DNA from 3 places in the Paenibacillus sp. FSL R7-0128 genome. Region 2 is predicted to be linked to each of the others. Evidence: a T-box and tRNA genes for the amino acid it is inferred to sense, from the RefSeq annotation. Region 2 holds a T-box; the other regions hold tRNA genes.
What was found. A T-box is a leader RNA that pairs with one kind of tRNA and senses whether it is charged. The one in region 2 lies ahead of NST26_RS28655 (glutamine--tRNA ligase/YqeY domain fusion protein), so its partner is inferred to be a tRNA-Gln.
Positions count from the first base shown of each region.

Region 1: it has a tRNA-Gln gene. The T-box ahead of NST26_RS28655 (glutamine--tRNA ligase/YqeY domain fusion protein) is inferred to sense a tRNA for this amino acid. The anticodon was not compared.
Region 3: it has a tRNA-Gln gene. The T-box ahead of NST26_RS28655 (glutamine--tRNA ligase/YqeY domain fusion protein) is inferred to sense a tRNA for this amino acid. The anticodon was not compared.

Region 1 is NZ_JBBOCD010000001.1:874,036-876,269, reverse strand. Features, by position in the region: tRNA gene NST26_RS03645 (tRNA-Gly) at 434-504, opposite strand; tRNA gene NST26_RS03640 (tRNA-Pro) at 522-595, opposite strand; tRNA gene NST26_RS03635 (tRNA-Arg) at 728-804, opposite strand; tRNA gene NST26_RS03630 (tRNA-Gly) at 815-889, opposite strand; tRNA gene NST26_RS03625 (tRNA-Leu) at 897-980, opposite strand; tRNA gene NST26_RS03620 (tRNA-Lys) at 997-1,072, opposite strand; tRNA gene NST26_RS03615 (tRNA-Gln) at 1,099-1,173, opposite strand; tRNA gene NST26_RS03610 (tRNA-Asp) at 1,269-1,346, opposite strand; tRNA gene NST26_RS03605 (tRNA-Met) at 1,351-1,427, opposite strand; tRNA gene NST26_RS03600 (tRNA-Val) at 1,460-1,535, opposite strand; tRNA gene NST26_RS03595 (tRNA-Glu) at 1,556-1,630, opposite strand; tRNA gene NST26_RS03590 (tRNA-Ser) at 1,668-1,757, opposite strand; tRNA gene NST26_RS03585 (tRNA-Asn) at 1,761-1,836, opposite strand; rRNA gene rrf (5S ribosomal RNA) at 1,888-2,004, opposite strand; rRNA gene NST26_RS03575 (23S ribosomal RNA) at 2,150-2,234, opposite strand, start outside.
Region 2 is NZ_JBBOCD010000001.1:6,772,247-6,774,480, forward strand. Features, by position in the region: gene NST26_RS28655 (glutamine--tRNA ligase/YqeY domain fusion protein) at 1-874, opposite strand, end outside; T-box leader at 956-1,218, opposite strand; gene NST26_RS28660 (tetratricopeptide repeat protein) at 1,290-2,234, opposite strand, start outside.
Region 3 is NZ_JBBOCD010000001.1:6,568,018-6,570,251, forward strand. Features, by position in the region: gene NST26_RS27805 (monooxygenase) at 1-560, shown strand, start outside; tRNA gene NST26_RS27810 (tRNA-Leu) at 756-834, opposite strand; tRNA gene NST26_RS27815 (tRNA-Cys) at 866-939, opposite strand; tRNA gene NST26_RS27820 (tRNA-Gly) at 948-1,022, opposite strand; tRNA gene NST26_RS27825 (tRNA-Gln) at 1,029-1,103, opposite strand; tRNA gene NST26_RS27830 (tRNA-His) at 1,124-1,199, opposite strand; tRNA gene NST26_RS27835 (tRNA-His) at 1,248-1,323, opposite strand; tRNA gene NST26_RS27840 (tRNA-Trp) at 1,351-1,424, opposite strand; tRNA gene NST26_RS27845 (tRNA-Tyr) at 1,431-1,516, opposite strand; tRNA gene NST26_RS27850 (tRNA-Thr) at 1,523-1,598, opposite strand; tRNA gene NST26_RS27855 (tRNA-Phe) at 1,614-1,689, opposite strand; tRNA gene NST26_RS27860 (tRNA-Asp) at 1,711-1,788, opposite strand; tRNA gene NST26_RS27865 (tRNA-Met) at 1,793-1,869, opposite strand; tRNA gene NST26_RS27870 (tRNA-Val) at 1,902-1,977, opposite strand; tRNA gene NST26_RS27875 (tRNA-Glu) at 1,998-2,072, opposite strand; tRNA gene NST26_RS27880 (tRNA-Ser) at 2,110-2,199, opposite strand; tRNA gene NST26_RS27885 (tRNA-Asn) at 2,203-2,234, opposite strand, start outside.

The DNA of each region.
Region 1 (2,234 bases), 5.9 Mb from region 2:
TCCTATCTCTTACCAATTCTAAGCATTTTCTCTCACCGACCGCTTGAATTGAGCCGCATTGTTGCATATCTTGCAGGATTTCTCTAAAAATGTTACGGGCTACGCTATATTGTTGCATCAATTGCAGGAATTCCGGTGATTAGAGCAACTTAGCGCTGGCTTTGTTGCATTTCTTGCAGGATTTCAGCATCGGTCGCTTCTATTGGGCAGTATTGCTGCATTTCTTGCAGGAATTCTAAACAATGTTACGAGCTGTGGAGCATGGGGCCCCATCCTTTCATCGCAAAGGAGCGATTGTATTCGGACTTTCGCATACAATGGGACACGCGCACTTATATCAGCCCAATGTGTTCTGTTTTTCGCATACATTTCCAAATAGCAAAAAAAGTCCGCCTTCCCCATAGGGATGACGGACTCACGTGATACAGATATAAGCGGGTGATGGGAATCGAACCCACGCTATCAGCTTGGAAGGCTGAAGTTCTACCATTGAACTACACCCGCATAGGTGAAATGAAATATCGGGATGACACGATTTGAACATGCGACCCCCTGGTCCCAAACCAGGTGCTCTACCAAGCTGAGCTACATCCCGTTAATAAAAATGGCGCACCCTGAGAGATACGGATGCTACGCATCCGATTGCGAAGTTGTGCTATCGAAGCTTATGCTCCAACGAACTCGTTCGAATCTGACGGACACTTAGATAATTCAATGAAGCAATATATGGCGCGCCCTGAGAGATTCGAACTCCCGGCCTTTTGATTCGTAGTCAAACGCTCTATCCAGCTGAGCTAAGGGCGCAAAATCTATATGGAGCGGACGACGGGAATCGAACCCGCGACCCTCGCCTTGGCAAGGCGATGCTCTACCGCTGAGCCACGTCCGCAAAAACATGGTGCGCGTGAAGGGACTTGAACCCCCACGTCGTGAAACGCCAGATCCTAAGTCTGGTGCGTCTGCCATTCCGCCACACGCGCACACGTTACAAGAAAATGGTGAGCCATGAAGGACTCGAACCTTCGACACCCTGATTAAAAGTCAGGTGCTCTACCAACTGAGCTAATGGCTCTCATAAGAGAAACAATCCAAAAAAGATGGCTGGGGATATAGGAATCGAACCTATGAATGACGGAGTCAAAGTCCGTTGCCTTACCGCTTGGCTAATCCCCAATATTATAATTAGCAAAATACTACGGAATCGGATGGATACTCTATACTTCGAGATATAGGATGCTCAATCCCTCATGTCTTAATACCAATTAAAATGGCGGAACCGACGGGATTCGAACCCGCGATCTCCTGCGTGACAGGCAGGCATGTTAGGCCAACTACACCACGGTTCCAAATTGGTTGCGGGGGCAGGATTTGAACCTGCGGCCTTCGGGTTATGAGCCCGACGAGCTACCGGGCTGCTCCACCCCGCGTCATTGAACAAAATCTATTCGGTTAAGATAGATGGTGGAGGCTGAGGGGTTCGAACCCCCGACCCTCTGCTTGTAAGGCAGATGCTCTCCCAGCTGAGCTAAGCCTCCATGTATCAGTTCCAAAAAAATGGTGACTCGTATGGGATTCGAACCCATGTTACCTCCGTGAAAGGGAGGTGTCTTAACCCCTTGACCAACGAGCCATGCTGTGTAAAAAGTATTCAATGAAAAGTAACGCTACGGAGAGAGAGGGATTCGAACCCTCGAGACGCTTGTGGCGCCTACACGATTTCCAATCGTGCTCCTTCGGCCAAACTCGGACACCTCTCCATATGGCTCCCCGAACAGGACTCGAACCTGTGACAACTCGATTAACAGTCGAGTGCTCTACCAACTGAGCTATCAGGGAATATGTAACCAATCAGGGCAAAAAAAATACCACAATGTGTGTGGATGGTCCGCTTGGCGGCGTCCTACTCTCCCAGGACCCTTCGGTCCAAGTACCATCGGCGCTGGAGGGCTTAACGGTCGTGTTCGGGATGGGTACGTGTGGAACCCCTCCGCTATCGCCACCAAACGGGCATTTACAGCGTAAATGCTTCAGGAATTTGATTCCTGAAAACTGAATCCGAAACGAATCTGCGTTTGCCCTTCTTACGGGGCCCCCGGAAAGTACTCGGAATCCGCTTCGTCAGCTTCATCTTCACTTTTTGGGGTAACTTTTGGATAAGCCCTCGACCGATTAGTATTGGTCAGCTCCATGCATTGCTGCACTTCCACCTCCAACCTATCTACCTCGTCGTCTTC
Region 2 (2,234 bases):
GATCATCCCAGCCGTCCACGAAGCCTCCGGCTACCAGTGCCCGGAGATGCCGCTTGCTTGTAACCACTCCGGTCAGGTTCACCCGGCCGAATTCCCTCTGTCTCGGCGGTTCCGGGGTGCCCAGCTCGTTCAGCACCCATTCGTACAGCGGCCGGTGATCCTTGAACTCGATCGAGCAGAGCGAATGCGTCACCCCTTCCAGCGCATCCTGAATCGGATGGGCGAAATCATACATCGGGTAGATGCACCAGGCAACGCCCGTGCGGTAATGCGCGGCATGAATAATCCGGTACAACACCGGATCTCGCAGATTCATGTTCGGCGAGGCCATGTCGATCTTGGCCCGCAGCACTTTAGCGCCATTCGGATAGCTCCCCGCACGCATCTCCCGGAACAGCCGCAGATTCTCCTCCGGCGTTCGGCTGCGGTAAGGACTGTCCTTCCCCGGCTCGGTTAAGGTCCCCCGGTAAGCCGTTACCTCTGCTGCCGTCATATCACAAACATAGGCTTTCCCCTTCAGAATGAGCGTCTCTGCCCTGCGGTAGAACTCCTCCGAATAATCGGAGCCGTAGTAGATGTGTTCCCCGGGACTGCAGCCCAGCCATTCAAGGTCACGGATGATCGCTTCCACATACTCCTTATCCTCTTTGAGCGGGTTGGTATCATCGAAGCGCAGATGGAAGCGTCCGCCATATTTACGGGCGATCCCCATATTCGTGTGGATGGCAAAAGCACTCCCGATATGCAGATAGCCATTGGGCTCCGGCGGAAACCGGGTGCAGATCTCCCGGCTGAAGACTCCCGCCTCCACATCTTCACTAATCAGCCTATCCATATAATTCTCCGGCAGAGCCGGTCCATTATTCTCTGTCATTCCAATCTCCTCCTGTTCATGGGTGGTACGCCGCCTTATCTGGATACAACAAAAAAGAACCTCACCTCCAAGACCGTAAGTCTTGGGGACGAAATTCTCGCGGTACCACCCCAGGTTCATTAATATGTCACCATATTAATCTCATCAAGTACGGCGCTGCCGTCCGGCAGGCTTATACTCTAGCTCTGTAACAGGAGCTCCTGTCGTACCATCCCCGGCTGCTGCCTGGTTCCGGTAAGCCGCTCAGAGGCTTGTTTCCATCCAGTCTTCCCTGCTCCTTCACACCAGCCGGAGCTCTCTGTGAGGGAAGAACCTGAATGTACTCTTCTCGTCATCGCGTTTGCGTTATTGGATACAGAATAACAAAACTCACAACGGGTGTAAAGGGCTGCACCGGACTGCCGGGAGCAGCAGCCTAAGCCTCTGCCGGGTCCTGGCTTAGCGCCGCGAGCAGCTCCAGCGCTTCCTCATGCTCCGGCTCAATCAGCAGCGATCTGCGCGTATAATCCAGCGCCGCCTCATCATCCTCCTGCTCGTAGCTGCAGATCGCCAGGCAGTACAGCACGGTAATTACCGGCTCCTCCTCACTGGACTGGAGCGAATGCTCCAGGAAGCGGCGGGATTCCCCGTACTGCTCCATCTCGAACAGCAGCAGGCCGCAGTCCAGCGCCAGATCATACTTTTGCGGCATCGGGTAGAAGCCCCGCCACATCCGGTCGATCCCCCGCTGAAGGTCCAGCAGCTCCTCGTCGCTGGCATCCGGCAGCAGCGCAGAGATCCGCTCGGCACTCTGAATGAACAGCTCCGCGTCATAGCCCCCCAGCCGCCAGAAGGCCAGGATCTGCTGCATGCCGATGGTGTCGTAATTCTTATCGATCCACACCTTCAGGCTGAAGAAATCATCCGGCCCGAACCGCTCGACAAACCGCCGGTAGGCCAGCCGGGTATGCGGATGCAGCATCGGCTCCTCCAGCATCAGGATGCAGCCCACATTGAGATTTTTATAATGATGCTGCGTGAACTGGGATTGTGCGCCCTTCCGCTCAAAATAATGCACCAGCGCATGATAATTCGCTGTAAGCGAGATGCTTCCGTGATGAATCAGCTTCGGCGGCTCGGCAAACTCCCAGTTCTCCAGACGGTGGTCTCCCTTATCGGCAGTGAGCAGCAGGAAGCTTCCCCGGGAGAGTGCACCCAGACGCTCCATACAGGACAGGGCTGCCTCCGGGAACAGCACATGTGAATCCTCCAGCTTGTCCAAATAGAACGAGATCACTTCATGATAAGGATACGAGCTGTCCTCATAGCCCGCTGCACGCTTGTAATGGTATTCCGGCACCAGATCACGGAGCACCTCGGA
Region 3 (2,234 bases), 200 kb from region 2:
GGGCTCCAGACTGGCTATTAGACAGTTATCATGCCGAACGTTTTCCATGGAATACGGCCTTGCTCCGGAATACCGAGGTCCAAACCCTGCTTCTGGACGTGACGCCTCTCATCACGGAACTGCGAAGCATGCTGGCTAATCTGATTCAAATACCGGAGGCTAATTATCAAATCGCTGCACAAATTTCCGCCCTGGACGTACATTATGCACCCGACGCCGAAGCGCGTTCCCATCCTTTAAACGGGAAACGTTTCAAAGATCTAAGCTTAAAGCTGAAAGACGGGCAATTAATTAACTCCTATCCACTCCTGCACAAAGGTACTTTTCTTCTGTTGCATTTCCATTCTAATGAACAGAATAGCGGTCAATGGGAAACGTATAGCAACCTTCAAGTTGTACATGCCTCTTTAGCTGAGGCTGAGGCGGATTGGAACGACGTCCACACGGCGCTTATTCGGCCGGATGGACATATTGCCTGGGCGATTTCTCTATCCGATCCAAATCCAATTCAAACCATAAAAGAAGGAATCATTCGCTGGTGCGGAGACATTACCGTGTAGTAATTCGGGATAAACTAAAATCACGCAGTGTTGTCTTGCTAGGATCGAAGCCAAGGAACTCCGGTGGCGCTGGTTATCCTTGACCGGCCGGCGGAGCTGGCGACTGGAGGAACTTTTGCGGTAGGGAAATGATCCAGAAAAATAAGAACAGCCCATTAGATGAAAAATCTAATGGGCTGTTCTTACTAAAAATAATACCGGCGAGAGGACTCGAACCTCCACGGTTTCCCACTCGATTTTGAGTCGAGCGCGTCTGCCATTCCGCCACGCCGGCGTACACATATATAAATTCCAGAAAAAAATAATGGAGGTGCCACCCAGATTTGAACTGGGGATAAAGCTTTTGCAGAGCTTTGCCTTACCACTTGGCTATGGCACCACATGAAATGGAGCGGACGACGGGAATCGAACCCGCGACCCTCGCCTTGGCAAGGCGATGCTCTACCGCTGAGCCACGTCCGCATATAATGGCTGGGGATATAGGAATCGAACCTATGAATGACGGAGTCAAAGTCCGTTGCCTTACCGCTTGGCTAATCCCCAATATATTTTTTAAAAGAAAATGGGGCGACCGATGGGTCTCGAACCCACGAATGCCGGAACCACAATCCGGTGCGTTAACCCCTTCGCCACGGTCGCCATGTGAAGCTTTTAAGTTGTATTGCTATGTAATTCTTATAAAAGAAATGGGGCGACCGATGGGTCTCGAACCCACGAATGCCGGAACCACAATCCGGTGCGTTAACCCCTTCGCCACGGTCGCCATATGATTCTTTTATATGAAATTACTTGGCAGGGGCAGCAGGAATTGAACCCACACCAACGGTTTTGGAGACCGTTGTTCTACCTTTAAACTATGCCCCTAAAAAATGGTGGAGGCTGATGGATTCGAACCACCGAACACGTACGTGAGCAGATTTACAGTCTGATGCGTTTGGCCACTTCGCTAAGCCTCCACGGTATGGTGCCGGCGAGAGGACTTGAACCCCCAACCTACTGATTACAAGTCAGTTGCTCTACCAATTGAGCTACACCGGCATATTAAGTTGTGTATGGTGGCGCGGGAGGGAATCGAACCCCCGACACAAGGATTTTCAGTCCTTTGCTCTACCGACTGAGCTACCGAGCCATAAAAGTAATTTTGTAAAGATGGCGGAACCGACGGGATTCGAACCCGCGATCTCCTGCGTGACAGGCAGGCATGTTAGGCCAACTACACCACGGTTCCAAATTGGTTGCGGGGGCAGGATTTGAACCTGCGGCCTTCGGGTTATGAGCCCGACGAGCTACCGGGCTGCTCCACCCCGCGTCATTGAACAAAATCTATTCGGTTAAGATAGATGGTGGAGGCTGAGGGGTTCGAACCCCCGACCCTCTGCTTGTAAGGCAGATGCTCTCCCAGCTGAGCTAAGCCTCCATGTATCAGTTCCAAAAAAATGGTGACTCGTATGGGATTCGAACCCATGTTACCTCCGTGAAAGGGAGGTGTCTTAACCCCTTGACCAACGAGCCATGCTGTGTAAAAAGTATTCAATGAAAAGTAACGCTACGGAGAGAGAGGGATTCGAACCCTCGAGACGCTTGTGGCGCCTACACGATTTCCAATCGTGCTCCTTCGGCCAAACTCGGACACCTCTCCATATGGCTCCCCGAACAGGACTCGAACCTGTGACA